Regions from separate parts of the Bacillus pfraonensis genome, predicted to be linked through region 2. Evidence: riboswitches for the same ligand, from Rfam matches in the RefSeq annotation. Region 2 holds a riboswitch; each other region holds the start of a gene.
What was found. Region 2 has a riboswitch for thiamine pyrophosphate ahead of tenA (thiaminase II). Riboswitches for the same ligand answer to the same signal wherever they lie in the genome.
Positions count from the first base shown of each region.

Region 1 (5,764 bases), on a different contig from region 2:
TGTACAGTGTACACCGCTAGATAATGTATATGAAGCTGCTGTGAAAATGAAAGAAGAGGACATTGGAATGATTCCAGTTGTAGAGAACAATCAAGTGGTTGGTCTTGTCACTGATCGTGATTTAGTTGTTCGTGGAATTGCTGAGAAACATCCCGGGTCTAATAAAATTACAAATATCATGACTACAGGAATTGTGTCTGTTTCTCCTGATGACTCTATTGAAAAGGCTACAGAGTTAATGGCGCAGCACCAAATTAGAAGACTACCTGTAGTTGAGAATGGCGGGCTTGTTGGGATGTTAGCGTTAGGTGATTTAGCAATAGCAGAGAAAGCTGATGATCAAGCAGGATTTGCTTTAAGTGAAATTTCCGAGCATACAGAATAAAGGAATATCTGCAGATTATTTTTCGTTTAGAGAATAGGTAAGATTGGATACGTTTTATTAATAATGTAAATAAAGCTATATTGTGATTAAAGCGTATCCAAAATATTACGCATAGATATAAATATGCTTCATTAAATGTATCTGGAGAATGACATATGTTAAGTTCATTTGAAATTTTATTTAACAATTTCCATTACTAATTTTTGTTATGTTAAAAAATGATATAATAATAAATAAAAGCTTCATAAGGAATTTTGAATATAATAATATTTATAATATTATGATTATCTACTAAACTATCAAAGATTTTATATAAATAGAAACGGAGGGGAAATAATATGAGGGAGGTACAGAGTAATCCAAATTGGAATTTGGTTACAGAGGCTTATGTGGAACCAACTAATTTTGCAGATTTATTTTCCTTACTTGTACCAAATCATCCAAAAGGCGAAGGAAAAGAACGGACAATTTTAGCTTGGAAAGAAAAAGAATTTTATAAACAGGAAAACTTGGCTCCGTTTATTTTATATGGAATGAATAAAGTGAAGGAGTTGCCACAGTTTCATAAAGATGAAATACCAACTTTAGTTCGTATTGTTCGTTTATGTCAGGACATCGGTTGGTATAAGGAAGCTTATACATTTATGGTGAACCATAAATTAGATGAATTTGTACATACATCTATGGAATATGAAACGTGGGATGTTTTAACCCAAGTTGTGGCTTGGAACTACTTAATTGTAAAATATCGCATCGGGAAATCGGAAAATAGAGATGTAATGATATGGGAAAGAATTAAATTTAATGAGGAATGTATTGAAAAATGTGAAAAGCTATTATCTCATAAGGAAGTAATGGAACTTACATTTTTTTATATTTGCAAACAGGCAAAACGATTGTCCAAAGAAGAATTGGATCAAGAGATGATGAATTTAGCAATATACTGTAATACATACGTTTATGACTTATACATATATGACTTATTAAAAAAATATCGTAAGTGTACGGATTTTTTAACATATTATGGACCGAGTCGTTCTGTTGTTGCATGTCAAAGGGCTGTAATCGCTCAAATTTCTGACCGCCTTAATCCGCTAAAAACTACTCATGTGGATGATTATCTTTATGTAATGAAGGAAATGATGGAGCATATGTCATTTGAGTTTATGAATCGATACGAGCACTTCATTGGAAAACTATTATCATATGTACCATTTTTTGAAATGATTCAAGTTCCGCAACATGCATATTATTGTGAAGAGTTGATGTATGTTTGTAAAGGAATTGAACATAAAGAAGAAATCCTGCGGAATTATATATTTATACAATTACACGATTGTTTACCGTCATTTATTAAGCAATTTCTAAAGAATAAGCGTTATGCAACGATTCATGATATTTTATTTTACTGGTGTGATGATGAACAACGAATGGGCTTAGAGAAGAAATATAATTTAAGTTTTATTTATGAACGATATGCGTGTGGATAAAAAGAAATTTTTCAATATAATGTATAGATGAAAAAAGGGGTCTCATTTTAAGTGAGACCCCTTTTTTCGTCGTAAATGTAGAAGGCTGTTCTAAGCTTCTTGTTGGTTCTTACGGTGTTCAGGAATATAAATATATTGGGAAATGATGGTTAGCACCCCTATAAAAAATACAGGGAATATAGCAGCCATATGAAAACCACTATAAATAATATTTGTTATTAAGCCGCTTATAATAATAAATGCAGTATATATATGAGAAATTTGTTTCTTCAGTCGAATTTTGAATGCTTCCATCAATGATTCAATAGCAACAAATGAGATGACGATACCCAAAAAGACAAGGTTCGTATTGTAAATGACTAAGCAACAGATTAAACCGAGAAAAGCTATATACTCAATTATTAATGGTATATTACGTGACATATAATATTACCGAACCAAATAAGGCAGTGGATTTACTGCGTTTGTCTTTTCAAAATTCCATTCACCATTATGTAATTCAAAATGGAGATGTTGTCCAAATGAATGACCTGTATTTCCCATATATCCTAATAATTTCCCGGTTTGAACTTGATCAACAACTTGTACTGAACGGTCTTTCATATGAGCGTAAACGGTTGTATATAGTTTACCTCGAATATGATGTGCTACAAATACGACATTTCCATAGCTAGCAGAGTAATAAGACTTTATAACTTTACCTGCAGCAGCTGCATGAATTGAAACATTACCTGGTGCGGAAATATCTATACCATAATGCATTTGTTCCCAGCGCATATCAAATGTAGAACTAATCGTTCCTTGAGTAGGGAATTTAAAAACAGCAGGAATAGAAGGAGCGGCTTGTCTCGTTTGTGGTTGTTTTTGAATAATATAATGCTTTGCTACAAATCCGTAAGATGTTCCGAAGCGAACTTTGTACCAGGTACCAACTGTTTCTATAACAGTGACTTGTGTTCCGTTTTGTAAAGCCCCAATTACAGCAGTATCTGTTCCAGCTCCACGGCGGACTTTTAAGGTAGGTGTAGCAACGTAAAAGGAAGATTCATTTTGTATTGTAACCCCTTTTACTAATGGTTCTGATGTATGAGATACAAATTCTTTTTTTACATATCCTTGTTGCCCATTATGTGAGACTTTATACCAATCCCCTTTTGTTTCTTGGACGGAGATGAATTTACCATTGGATAATCTATCAATAATAGAGGATTTGATATTTGGTTTAGAACGAATATTTAACACATTGGCATTTACGATATAACTATTGTTCCGTTCAGTATATTTAGTAAACGCAATATTTGTTTTTTTTAAGGAGTTAGTTTTATCTCTTGTATTTATCCTATTATTCAAATATAATATTTCTGGGCCTGGTTTTATATGTTGAATGTTTTGTGTAGGCAATTCTTGGGCTGCTACAGTACGTGTGTCTACTTGATTTATGGATGGAAGTAGAGATGCGACTGCGACAGTAGTTGCCGTTAAAGCTGTAGCTTTCTGTTTCATCTAATATTAGCCCCCCATCGATGTATTAATATATTTTTTATTATAGTATAAAGATATAATATTTTGTGCATTGTTCACATAACTGTAATATGATATGTGAAAAAAATAACGACTTTTTAATGGAATCGAAATATATTACAAGAATAACAGATAAACAATCATTAGAGTTTGGATAAAAGATAATTATATAAATATCAGTTAAAAAATCGACATAAAACCTTTCTTTTTGAGTGGGAGAGAGGATCCGTCAATGGATAGAAGCGGTCAGGGCCTTTTTCTGCCCCATGCCGTGTGAAAACAAAAAGTGGGAATAAATGGAAAATTGTTTTTACTTTCATAGCCGTAGCTCATATGTCGAAAAATCAAAATGGAGTTATATAGTATTTTCAGAATAAATATAGAAATACAAATTGAAAAAATGGAAGAAGAACGTTTTTAGGTGGGGAAGAGAATCCGCCTATGCATAGAAGCGACCAGATCCTTTTTAAGTGCCATGCTAATTTAAAACAGTTGCTGATAACACATGACAATGTTATACTGACTATGGTAATTTCATATTGTGCTAGGAGAGCTGGTGTTGCCAGCTGAGAGTAAGACCGAAAGTCTTTTATCCTTTTACTACCTGATCTAGATTATGCTAGCGTAGGGAAGCAATTCGGACATGAACATTAGGTCCCCGTTTCTTTGCGTAAAGAAACGGGGCTTTTTTATTTGCCAATTTAATAGTGAAAACCACTAGGGGTGCTTTGCATGCTGAGAGAGGAATAATCCTTAACCCTTACGGACCTGATCTAGGTAATACTAGCGAAGGGAAGTGGAGCAACGAATAAATGTATTTTTATTTGCTGAACCACTTCTTATATAGAAGTGGTTTTTTATTTTAATAAATAGATATAAAGGAAGGGGAAATATAAATGAAATTTTGTGAGAGGTTATTTGAAACTGTGCAGCCTGTTTGGGAGAAAAGTCATAACCATCCATTTGTAACTGGAATGGGGGATGGCACGTTAGAAAAAGACAAATTCCAATATTACATCGTACAAGATTATTTATATTTGCTAGACTATGCGAAGGTTTATGCAATTGGAGTTGTAAAGGCAACGAATCCATATGTGATGGGGAAATTTGCAGAACAAATAGATGGTATTTTAAATGGAGAAATGACGATTCATAAACAGTATGCAAAACGTCTTGGTATTTCTATACAAGAGATGGAGGAAGCAAAGCCATCTGCTAAAAATTTAGCGTATACAAACTATATGATGTCAGTATCTCAAAATGGCACGCTTGCAGAGTTAATTGCGGCTCTTCTTCCATGTATGTGGAGTTATTGGGAAATTGGAAAGCGCTTAAATGATATTCCAGGAGCGAGGGATCATGAGTTCTTCGGAGAGTGGATTCAAGGATATAGCTCAGAAGAGTATGGAAGTCTTTGCATTTGGCTAATGGATTTATTAAATGAACTAGCTGAAGGGAAATCTGAACAAGAGCTAGCTAGATTAGAAGAGATTTTCTTATATTCTAGCCGATTTGAGTATTTATTCTGGGATATGGCGTATCGTAAGGAGATGTGGGGTTTTGAGGAGCAAGAGCATACTACAATTTCATAATGTTTCCTTTCATTATGATGAAAAGCCAATCATAAACGGTCTAGATGCTTCCGTGCAAGAAAAAGAGTTTGTTAGCATTATTGGGCCGAGTGGCTGTGGCAAAAGTACATTGTTTCGTTTAATTACAGGATTAGAAGAACCTACGGCTGGAAATATTCAACTGACAGAAACAACGAGTCATCCTGTAGGGTATATGCCACAAAAAGATATGCTTCTGCCGTGGAGAACGATTATTGAAAATGCAGCATTGCCGTTAGAGTGCCAGGGGATAAAGAAAAAAGAAGCACATGTAAAAGCAAAAGAGCTGTTAGAACAATTTGGTTTACAAGGATACGAGAACAAATATTCGAAAGATTTATCAGGTGGTATGCGGCAACGAGTATCCTTTATTCGAACCTTATTAACAGGCGGGGACGTTTTGTTGTTAGATGAACCTTTTAGCGCATTAGATGCTTTAACGAAAGCAACGTTGCAAGAATGGTTGTTTGAACAATGGAAACAGTGGCAAAAAACAATTTTATTTATCACACATGATGTGGAGGAAGCGCTTTTTCTTTCCAATCGAATTTTAGTTGTGACCGAGCAGCCTATTACCACTTTGACGGAGCGTATTGTACCACTTGGAATAGATCGCTCAAGAAAAGATTTGCATAAACCTGAGATATTAGCTTTAAAAGATGAATTACTTAGTATGCTGCAAAGGCAGGTGCTCGTATGAAGCGTGTGACAGAGTTATTACCTGCACTGATTTTAAGTAGCATACTGCTCATAGCTTG
Region 1 covers NZ_JAHCDO010000021.1:63,646-69,409, reverse strand. The annotation lists gene KFD70_RS20215 (CBS domain-containing protein) at 1-385, shown strand, start outside; gene KFD70_RS20210 (DUF3965 domain-containing protein) at 724-1,875, shown strand; gene KFD70_RS20205 (hypothetical protein) at 1,966-2,298, opposite strand; gene KFD70_RS20200 (SH3 domain-containing protein) at 2,305-3,378, opposite strand; TPP riboswitch at 3,933-4,044, shown strand; TPP riboswitch at 4,106-4,208, shown strand; gene tenA (thiaminase II) at 4,293-4,988, shown strand; gene KFD70_RS20190 (ABC transporter ATP-binding protein) at 4,957-5,706, shown strand; gene KFD70_RS20185 (ABC transporter permease) at 5,703-5,764, shown strand, end outside.
Region 1: linked by a shared signal. The riboswitch ahead of tenA (thiaminase II) and the one ahead of tenA (thiaminase II) in region 2 are both predicted to bind thiamine pyrophosphate.

Region 2 (5,764 bases):
TATCCCTAAAGCTCCACGTGCCATTTCCATATGTGCTTCTTCCTTTGTCTGTAGTGCAAATAATCCAATCATAACTGGATAAGCAGCGCCAAGTTCAATAATATGTTCAAGCATTCTCGGCCAAACTTTCCCTCCTGCTTTTTCATATTCGTTTAATAGTACTTTCAAATTCTCCTGTCCAAAGATTGTAAGATAAAGAGTGAAATCAGTAGCTGGATCTGTCACTTTCGCTTCTGTCCAATCCAAAAGTCCTGTTACTTTGTCATTTTTATCAACTAAAATATGCGGCGGATGTAAGTCACCATGAACAAATGAAGAGTGCTTTGGCCAATACGATTCATCTGCAAGCCATGTTTGCCAACGCTCCCATAGTTCATCTGAAACACCAAGTTTTGATTTTATTTGATGCATTCTATCTATTAACAATTGCTTTGCTTCAGCAGGTTGAAGAACTTCAATTCCCTTTTTAGTAGCCTCATTATAATCAATCGAATGCAAGGCGACAAGTGACTCTGCTAAAGATCGGATAAATGTCATAGATGGTGGATCATTTTGAATATGCCACACATAATTTTGTATTTCTAAATCAATCACTGCTGCAGGGTTACCCTTTACTAATGGATAAGCAATTAATTCTGGTGTGTTGATTTTCCAATTTGGTACTGCAACAGGTACATATTTTTGAACAAGCTCAAGTATTTTCCCTTCTAATGCCCCTCTTTCAATTACATCTGGTCTTCTTGGTTTCCGGAGAACCCATGAAACACCCTTTTCATCAGTAGCAAATACAACTTGAAAGTCCATTCCTGATTCATTTAATTCAGCGCTTTCTTTATTTAATTGTAAACCATTCTTTTCTGCAATCTTTAACATTGCTTCTATACTTTTCTGTTCATTTGTATTTGTCATAGATAGACACTCCTCTGCAATTTTTCATATAATTACAAAAAACACAGACTGGGTGCCCGTGTTTTTTGTAAACGAAATGAGCTCTTATAAATATACTGTCCTTATTTTTATTTCGCTCTTCCTTGCACCCACGTAGCAATATCATTTATAACATACTCAGGAATATTGGCTGGACTATAATATTCATCCGGTTTACTTAATTCCCCATCTCCTTCTGTAAAGAAGTGATTTAACTTTGGATAAAGTCGATAATCTACATTATCTCGCTCTTTTAATTGTTCTTTCCAAAGAGGAATTTCGATTTTTGATTGAACTTGATAGTCTCTTTCTCCTTGAATAATAAGAAGCGGTGTCTTTTGTTCTTTAGACATTTCTGCCGCCTTAATTTTACGGATAGAATCCCAAAATACAGGCGCTCCTAAATAAAAATCTTTTGGAGGGTTTTTTCCAGAAAAATTAGGGTCATTTAATAATTCATATTGCGCTTTATAAAATTTATATTCCTCAGCTGTCATTCTGCCGAGAGAATACAAGTAATCAAATTGATCTAAAACAACATCCTGGAATGTACGAGCTGGTCCTCCCATCACAATTGCCCCAGCAATATTTTGATTTTGGTCTTTTTCGATCATTTTCGGAACCATCATTCCGCCTTGACTATGGCCGAGAACATAAATTTGATTCTTGTCTATCATAGGATTATTTTGAAGAAAACGAGTCGCAAAAAGTGCATCATCTGTTGTTTCTTTATCAACTGTATAAAACGGACTAAATTGTGTTTTCAATCCATGTTCATATGTTCGTTTATTATAGCGAAGAACAGCAATTCCTTTCGAAGCAAGACCTTCAGCTAAATCGCGAAACGGTTTTAAAGCAAACGCAGTTTCATCTCGATCGCTTGCTCCAGATCCTTGCACAAGAATAACCGCTGGGAAAGGCCCCTCTCCCTTTGGAACAGACAGTGTTCCTGGTAATGGGAACGCGCCACTTCCGACTACTACTTCTTCTTCAGTAAACGAATCAGGATTACTATATGCCGGGCGCTGTGCAACAGAGTCGGATGACATACTAAGCTGGAAATCGTCTATTTTTCCAGATGGATCTAATCTAAACATGAAAGGTACAGTGAATTTTTCAAATACTAATCCAATTTCAATGTTTGTATGAACGGAATTCGTCTCTTTTTGCTTTACCTCTCCAATTCCAATAAAAGAACCTGCTTGTAACTGCAGGGGAAGTTCCTTCCAATAACTCTCCAGCCACTTTTCAGATATTATCTTCTGTAAAGGTCGAGAAGTTAAATCAAATGCAGATTTATAATTTTCAGTATGCATATAACGGATAAATGTAAGAGTAGTAGATATAACAGGATTTTCATCATCAGCATTGTTTATTTCTTTTATATTTGTGTTTGTTTCTTTGGATGTTGAGGTAAATTGATGGTTGAATGGATTATTATATGTATAAGGATAAAAACTTATTTTCAATGCATCTGTATTTCCCCTCTCATACAGACTTGGAGAAATTGCAAAATTTTTAGGTTGAATGGATTCTGCTGCGTATGAAACTGAGGGAATGCTTATTGCACAAATTGTACTAACGAGTAAAATCTTATTCGTTATTCGTTTTCTCGTTTTCATATTTATTGACTCCTTTCAAAGTTAAATTCTTTTAATACAACATTCCAAGCATTGTAAGGAAAATAAAAAACATCAAAGAGATTAATAAATTTCTTTACGCCCTCTAACAAAGAATGTGATATTATAAACAAACTTCAATAAAAACTACCTTCTTCCTCCTTTTTATTATGTAATTTTTTAATAATATATAAGCATCTAATTAGTGAAGTTGATTCTTCTAAAAACAGAGAAATAGAAATATTATTTTCGTACAAAAAAATGACTAAACTAAGTTAGTCATTTTCTATACTTTTTACACGCGTGATAAGAGACATATTTGTTTCTTATAAACTTATATCTTCTACTGGCCATTTTTCTAATGTGTAAGCCATCTCCCAAAATGAATATTCATATTGACTACTAATGACAAAATGCTGTTTCATGCGCTTACGATCAGTTTCTGTTACTGTTTCTGCAATGGCATCTAATCTGGCAATTTGCTCTTCTACTAAAGTACGGAACCAGTCAGAACCATATGCAGAAATCCACTCTTGGTAAATGGGTTCTTCCGGTTTACATTCCTTAAGTCGCTCACCAATTTCATAATAAAGCCAATAGCACGGCAAAATCGCTGCGATAACATCCCCAATATGTCCCTCGTATGCAGCGCGATACATATGTGATGTATACGCATAAGCCGTCGGTGCAGGAATGAACGATTCTTTTTCTTTTTCCGTAATTCCTAATTTTTTCGCAAAATTCTCATGCAGCGATAATTCAGCTTGGTATGTATTTTGTGCATGGTGCGCCATACGAGCTGTCGTTTCTAATTCAATCGCTTTTGCTGCTCCTAACGATTGGACTCTTGCAAAATGACTTAAATAATATGAATCTTGCAGAACGTAATAGCGAAAACTAGCTAAATCTAATGTTCCGTTCCCTAGTTTTGTCACAAATGGATGATTAAAACTTGCTTCCCAAATCGGATTAACTTCTTTACGTAATAACTGTGAAAATAACATGATAGACCCTCCAATAAACGTTTTAATAATAAAAAAATGAAACAAGTTTCTTAACGAATTGCTCGTTAGCTACTAGATTACTGAGACTCACTTCAAGTAGGTGCGCAAAATAAAAAAGCTTTCTTTACACACACGTAAAGAAAGCGGACTGGACATTATCAATATTTAAAAAAATATCATATTCTGTCACTTCCACTTCCCTACGCTGGTATTACCCAGATCAGGTCCTAAGGGTTTCAAAGATATTTTTTGATCTCAGCCTTTAAAAGGCCCCCCTAGTGGATAAATATATATAACTATTTAACTTTGATATTAATCATAACATATTCTAGAATACTATCAAATATTATTTGTAAATTCAATATCGCTAACATATAGGCACGAAAATGTTAGCAATCCTCTTCTACTAATCTCGCTATTTGCTCCTTCACATTCAAATTACAAACACCACCGTGATAACAAATCACCGTCTCAATATCAAATTCTAAAAATCTTCTAAGCGATTTTGTAGCTGTATCCATGTCTGGCGTTGTATGCGGAACAGGTCCTTTTAAGTTTCCACCAACGCATACTATCGCGTCGCCCGCAATTAATGTTTTATATTTTTCACTATATAAACTAATATGTCCCGGAGTATGCCCTGGTGTATGAATCACTTCAATGCCTCCGAAAAATGGTAGTCTTTCTCCGTCTTCTAATGTCCGATTTACTTTTGCCGTCGGAGGATTTTCATATAGAAATTGCATAACTTCTGGAAGTGCATCCCATTTGTCTTTACTCATTTTACTTGGATCCGTTTTCATTAAATGCACTTGTCCTTCAATATATGGCTTGTCTAATTCATGTGCGTATACTTCAATAGAATGGCCTGCCTTCTGCTGTATTTCAGGAAGACTTCCAATATGGTCTATATCTTGATGGGTTAAAATAACTGCTTGTAATTGTTCAAAAGGGACACCAATACCAATCATTGCATCACGAATCCCTTCTAATTGGCCTGGCATACCAGTATCGATTAATATAGCTTCTTTTTCATCCCAAAGTAACGTGGGATTTAATTCGAATTCTTGAATTTTTAATTTTAACACCGCTAAACCGTTTTCTATTTTCATATTACACGTCTCCCTCGATACATAAATTAGTGAAGGTATTTCACTTACTAAAATGTATCACGTTAAGGATATTTAATCAAACACTAAATTTATAATCATAACACAAAAATATTTATTTGTCAAATTTCTTTATTTGATCTACAACCAGAATTTTTCATCACACATCTTTCCGATACAAATTAATTAAATCTTTCAGAGCTGCCGCTGCTGCTGCTCTTGGGTTCGAGGCTCCCCCGATTGAAGTAACTCTTCCCATCGTATCAGTATGAAAAGTGATTCCTTTTTCCGTTCCATTTACATGAGCTAAAGGATGCTCTTTCCCTATTTCACGCGGACATACTTCAAGTTTAGGGTTCCCTGAATGGTCTCTATATGCCGCTCCAATTAGTTTTAGAGATTTACCTTGTGCTTTTGCTTTCTCTATATCTTGTTTCGTAATACCCTCTATCCCATTTACATTTACGTAATCAAGAGAGTATTCTGACTGAAATAAACTGTTCGCTAACAATAATAGTTTACAGGCACTGTCCATTCCACTTACGTCTAATGATGGGTTTGTTTCAGCGATTCCTTTTTGCTGCGCTTGATGCAGTGCTTCCTCAAATGTTACATCTTTTTCGTACATCTTTGTAAGAATATAATTTGTTGTTCCATTTAAAATACCTTCTATACTTTCAATTTGGCACCCTGCTAAACTAAATTGTCCAATATCTAATGTAGGGAGCGCAGCTGCAGTTGCACCACTATAACGAATACGTACGTTAGCTTTCGTTGCTTTTTGCTTTATTTCTTTCCATGCGCTAACGAGTGCACCTTTTGAAATAGCGACTACATCCATATGATTTTCAATCGCTGTTTCAATATATGTTCTTCCAGGTTCACCTGTTTGAAGATTAGTTGGTGTTGATTCTATTAATACATGACCAAAAGGCATTTTTTCACTTTTATCGAGTGGATAGTTTTTGAGATATCTCTCCAATGCATTAGAACCTGTACCATAAGTTAATAATTCTTTAATATGTAAACCTTTGGCGCTAAAGAGATTGACTGTACTTCCCATAACTCCAGTAAGGACAAGTTCGATACCGTACATCTCATTTAT
Region 2 covers NZ_JAHCDO010000004.1:128,397-134,160, forward strand. The annotation lists gene KFD70_RS05310 (macrolide 2'-phosphotransferase) at 1-909, opposite strand, end outside; gene KFD70_RS05315 (alpha/beta hydrolase) at 1,017-2,549, opposite strand; gene tenA (thiaminase II) at 2,873-3,550, opposite strand; TPP riboswitch at 3,731-3,837, opposite strand; gene KFD70_RS05325 (MBL fold metallo-hydrolase) at 3,940-4,662, opposite strand; gene KFD70_RS05330 (homoserine dehydrogenase) at 4,820-5,764, opposite strand, start outside.

Region 3 (5,764 bases), on a different contig from region 2:
AATTTAATACAACTTTAAGTGTTATTGTGAATTTTGTTGGTGGAGTATACTTCATCTATCTTCTATTAAAGGAGAGCAAGACATGGTAGAAGTAAGAAATGTATCAAAACAATATGGAAATAAAAATGTTGTTGAGGATGTCTCTATTAAAATAGCAAAAGGGAAAATAACATCCTTTATTGGGCCGAATGGAGCTGGAAAAAGTACAGTTCTTTCGATGATAAGTAGGTTATTAAAAAAAGATTCTGGTGAAATTTATATAGAGGATAAAGAAATTGGCGAATGGAATAGTAATGAACTTGCCAAGAAAATCTCTATTTTAAAGCAAACAAATCATATTAATTTAAGACTTACAATTCGGGAATTAGTTAGCTTTGGAAGATTTCCATATTCACAAGGCAATCTATCAAAAGAAGATTGGAATCATATTGAAGAAGCAATCCGTTATATGGAGCTTGAAGATATTCAATATAAGTATTTAGATCAGCTCAGTGGTGGGCAACGGCAAAGAGCATATATTGCGATGGTCATTGCTCAAAATACAGAATACATTTTGCTAGATGAGCCGCTTAACAATTTAGATATGAAACATTCTGTCCAAATTATGAAAGTGCTGAGACGCTTAGTTGAAGAGCTTGGCAAAACAATTGTAATTGTCATTCATGATATTAACTTTGCTTCTTGTTACTCCGATCGCATCGTTGCTTTGAAAGATGGAAAAGTAATGAAAGAGGGAGCAACACATGAAATTATTGATCCGGTTGTTTTGAAAGATATTTACGATATGGATATTCATATTGAAAAAATAGCTGGCAATAATATATGTATTTATTTTTCATAGTGGAAGTTATTTTGATAGTAATAACTTACTATCGACTTAAAATAATTTTAAAAATTTTATAGAGGTGAAGGAAATGAAGAAATTAGCAATGCTATTATTAACTTTCATGCTTGCTATTGTAGCTGTAGCATGTAGCAATAATGCTTCTTCTGATAAGAAGACAGAAGCAAGTGAAAGTAAAGAAATTACGATTAAGCACAAATTAGGAGAAACAAAAGTTAAAACAAACCCGAAAAAAGTTGTCGTATTTGACTTTGGTTCATTAGATACATTAGATAAATTAGGTGTTGACGTAACTGGTGTACCACAAAAGAATATACCAAAATACCTTTCTAAATATGAAGATAAAAAGTATACAAACGTTGGTGGTTTAAAAGAGCCAGATTTTGAAAAAATTAATGAAATTAATCCAGATTTAATTATCATTTCTGGAAGACAATCTGATTCATACAAAGAATTTGAAAAAATTGCTCCAACAATTTATGTAGAACAAGATACAAAAGATTATATGAAGTCATTTAAAGAAAACACAGAAATGTTAGCAAAAATTTTCGGTAAAGAAGATAAAGCGAAAAAAGAAATTGCAGCAGTTGAAAAAGATATAAAAGCATTAAATGAAAAAGCTACGAAAAGTGATAAAAAAGGTTTAATTATCTTAGCAAATGACGGTCAAGTAAGTGCATATGGTCCAAATTCTCGCTTTGGCATTATTCATGACGTATTTGGTGTGGCTCCTGTGGATACAGAACTTAAAGCGGATACTCATGGTAATAAGATTTCATTTGAATATATCTTAGAGAAAAACCCAGATTACTTATTTGTAATCGATAGAGGTGCTGTTGTTGGCGGTAAATCTTCTGCAAAACAAGTTGTGGAAAATGAAATTGTTAGCAAAACAAATGCTGCGAAAAACGGCAATGTAGTTTACTTAGATGCAAACTACTGGTACCTATCTGGTGGCGGTCTTGAGTCTGTATCAGCGATGGTAAAAGAAGTATCTAAAGCCTTAAAATAATAAGATGAGAAACAGTGATAGGATTCATTTCCTATCATTGTTTTTTTATAAGAAAGTAAAGAACTTGTTATTTTACGAGAATAAGAGTAGACTCTGAAGTAGATGAATAAGAGCACATGGGAGTTTGCGGATGCAGACTGAGAGTACGGCTAAACCGCCCGTTGACCATTGGAACCTGTTGGATAATGCCAGCGTAGGGAGAGTGTAAGCAGCACATGTTCAGGCACTTTGCATACGCGAAGTGTCTTTTTGTGTATCTCCCATAATAAAGTTAGGGGATGAAAAGAATGAATATACAAGAAATCGCAAAAGTAGTGGGGAAAGTAAGAGAATTCAATCCACTTGTGCATAATATTACAAATGTCGTTGTAACAAACTTTACAGCTAATGGTTTACTCGCATTAGGAGCTTCACCTGTTATGGCATACGCAAAAGAAGAAGTGGCAGAAATGGCAAGCATTGCCGGAGCACTTGTTTTAAATATGGGTACACTTCGTCCTGAAGAAGTAGAAGCAATGTTACTTGCTGGGAAATCAGCGAATGTGCATCACGTACCAGTATTATTTGATCCAGTTGGTGCAGGTGCAACTTCTTATCGAACAGAAGTTGCAAGACATATTCCGAGTGAAGTGAAACTAGCGATGATTCGCGGGAATGCAGCAGAAATTGCTAATGTTATCAATGAAAAGTGGGAGATTAAAGGTGTTGACGCTGGTACTGGAAATGGTGATGTTGTCGGAATTGCGAAACAAGCAGCAGATGAACTAGATACAGTCGCTGTTATTACAGGAAAAGAAGACATTGTAACAGATGGTGAGCGAACAATCATTGTTCGCAATGGTCATCCAATTTTAACGAAAGTGACAGGAACAGGCTGTTTATTAACTTCTGTAATGGGAGCATTTGCAGCAGTTGAAAAGGATTATGTAAAAGCAGCGGTTGCAGCATTAACGTTTTATGGGGTAGCAGCGGAAAGAGCTGCAAGTAAAACAGTAGAGCAAGGACCAGGAAGTTTCCAAATTGAATTTTTGAATCAGTTAGCAAACACTACTAAAGGTGATATTGAACAACATGGAAGTATCCAAGAGGTGCAGTAAGAAGGGATGAGAGGAATGGCACGTATTGATCAACAACAAATGTCAAAATTATTGCAAGTATATTTTATTATGGGGAGTAATAACTGCAAGCGGGATCCATTACAAGTAATGAAGGAAGCGTTAGATGGCGGAGTGACGCTTTTTCAATTTCGTGAAAAAGGTGAAGATGCTTTAACTGGAGAAGAACGAGTGCGTTTTGCAAAGCAGTTACAAGCGCTTTGCAAAGAATATGATGTACCTTTCATTGTGAATGATGATGTAGAACTAGCAATCGAGTTAGAGGCAGATGGAGTTCATATCGGACAAGATGATGAAGGAATTACATCAGTTCGTGAAAAAATGGGAGATAAAATTGTCGGGGTATCTACTCATACAATAGAAGAAGCTCGTTTTGCAATTGCAAATGGCGCGGATTATTTAGGTGTGGGTCCAATTTTTCCAACGAGCACGAAGAAAGATACAAAAGCGGTACAAGGAACGAAAGGCTTGCGGCATTTTAGAGAGATGGGAATTACAGTCCCGATTGTTGGAATTGGAGGGATTACCGTTGAAAATGCTGCTTCTGTTATAGAAGCGGGGGCAGATGGAGTTTCGATTATTTCAGCGATAAGTTTAGCAGATTCACCTTATGAAAGTACGAAAAAAATGACTGGTCTTTACTGACAGTCATTTTTTTGTGGAGGATATGCTATATATCGTTGAAACTCCGATATATAGAAAAACACTGATTATAGAAATGGCTCTTTTTTACAGAATAAAATAAACTATGCCGCTCAAACTAGGATATATGAATACATCTTGTTTCGGAGGGTACAACATGATTTCATTACAGGATATTGTAGCTGCTCATGAGAAAATGAAAGGCATTGTCCATATGACACCGCTAGATTATTCGAGCACGTTTAGTGAACTATCACATAATGAAGTGTATTTAAAGCTCGAAAATTTACAAAAGACAGGTTCTTTTAAAGTGCGTGGTTCTTATAATAAGATGGTTTCTCTTGATAAAGGTGAATTAGAAAATGGAGTTGTTGCAGCATCTGCTGGAAATCATGCACAAGGTGTCGCCTATTCTAGTAATATGCTCGATATTCCCTGTACGATTGTGATGCCAAAAGGTGCACCGCTTAGTAAAGTACTTGCGACTAAGCGATATGGTGCACATGTAGAGTTGCAAGGTGATGTATTTGATGATGCATTAGCTTATGCGCTAGATTTGAAAGAACAAACAGGAGCGAAATTTGTACATCCATTTGATGATGATGCTGTAATCTCTGGTCAAGGGACGGTAGGGTTAGAAATATTGCAGCAGCTTGAGGACGTCGAAGCTGTTATTTGTCCTGTTGGTGGTGGCGGTTTAATTGCAGGTGTTGCAATGGCGATTAAAGAACAAAAACCGTCGGTGAAAGTATATGGTGTACAAGCGCTTGCTTGTCCCGGGATGAAGCAATCCTTCAAAGAAAAGAAAGTGATTACTGTGGAATCTTCACCAACTATGGCAGATGGAATTGCAGTGAAAAGACCAGGAGAACTTACATTTCAGCTTGTAGAGCGATATGTAGATGATATTTTTTGTGTGGATGAAATGGAAATTGCGAGAACGATGTTAATGTTATTGGAACGAAATAAATTATTAGTGGAAGGTTCGGGTGCTAGTTCATTAGCTGCTTTGCTCTATCAAAAAATTCCTGTGAAAGAGAAAAAAGTGGTGTCGATTTTAAGTGGTGGAAATGTTGATGTTAACTTTATTACTCGTATTATTGAACATGGGATGGTTGAAGCGGGCCGCTTTGTTCATATTGCAACAATGATTAAAGATAAACCAGGACATTTGCAACATTTACTCGAAATTGTAAAAAGTTTTGAAGCAAATATATTACATATTCATTTAGAGCGGATTGGAACAAAAGTGTTTCCAGGATATGCACAGCTCCATTTGTCATTAGAGACAAAAGATAAAAACCATATTGAAGAAGTATTGAGTGGGATAGAAAAGAAAGGATATAACGTAGAAATTGTTGAATGAACAATTTCTACGTTTGATGAAATGAAAAAGCACAAACTTTATTCAGAATAAGTTTGTGCTTTTCTATGTTAAAACATAATTGAAATAAGTAGCATCCCAATTCCAATCGAAGCAAACGTTGCGACAAGACCAGGAATCATAAAGCTATGATTTAATACATATTTACCAATGCGTGTTGTTCCTGTACGGTCAAAGTTAATCGCAGCGACAATTGTTCCATAGTTTGGAATGAAGAAATATCCGTTTACGGCAGGGAACATCGCAATGAGAAGTGCTGGTGAAATACCAAGTGATAATCCAAGAGGCATTAAAGCACGTACTGTAGCTGCTTGGCTATACAGTAAGATAGATAGGATAAATAACGCAATAGCGAATAACCATGGTGCACTTGTTACTAGATGTTGAATGGATCCTTGAATCATATTTAAGTTTCCGTTAAAGAATGTGTCTCCCATCCAAGCGATACCGAAAATTGCAACAACAGCTGTAGCACCGGCTTTAAAGACATTTCCAGATACAATGCTTTCTACATTTGGTTTACAGAAGATAATAATAAGAGCAGCAATTGTAAGCATGACCATTTCGATTGTATTTGGCATAGAAAGACGAACTAATTTTCCGTCTATCATCCATCCTGGACGAAGTACTTCGAATGAACCAAGAAGAACAACAAGAACAGTTGCGAATAAGAAAAGAATAACAGATAATTTGGCACCTTTCGCACCGATAAATTCTTTCTTTTCTTCAAGTTTAGGAATCATACCTTCTTTTAAACGCTTTAAGTA
Region 3 covers NZ_JAHCDO010000039.1:4,513-10,276, forward strand. The annotation lists gene KFD70_RS25415 (iron chelate uptake ABC transporter family permease subunit) at 1-89, shown strand, start outside; gene KFD70_RS25420 (iron ABC transporter ATP-binding protein) at 83-841, shown strand; gene KFD70_RS25425 (siderophore ABC transporter substrate-binding protein) at 915-1,856, shown strand; TPP riboswitch at 1,963-2,073, shown strand; gene thiM (hydroxyethylthiazole kinase) at 2,144-2,953, shown strand; gene thiE (thiamine phosphate synthase) at 2,969-3,616, shown strand; gene ilvA (threonine ammonia-lyase) at 3,771-4,979, shown strand; gene KFD70_RS25445 (anaerobic C4-dicarboxylate transporter family protein) at 5,048-5,764, opposite strand, start outside.
Region 3: linked by a shared signal. The riboswitch ahead of thiM (hydroxyethylthiazole kinase) and the one ahead of tenA (thiaminase II) in region 2 are both predicted to bind thiamine pyrophosphate.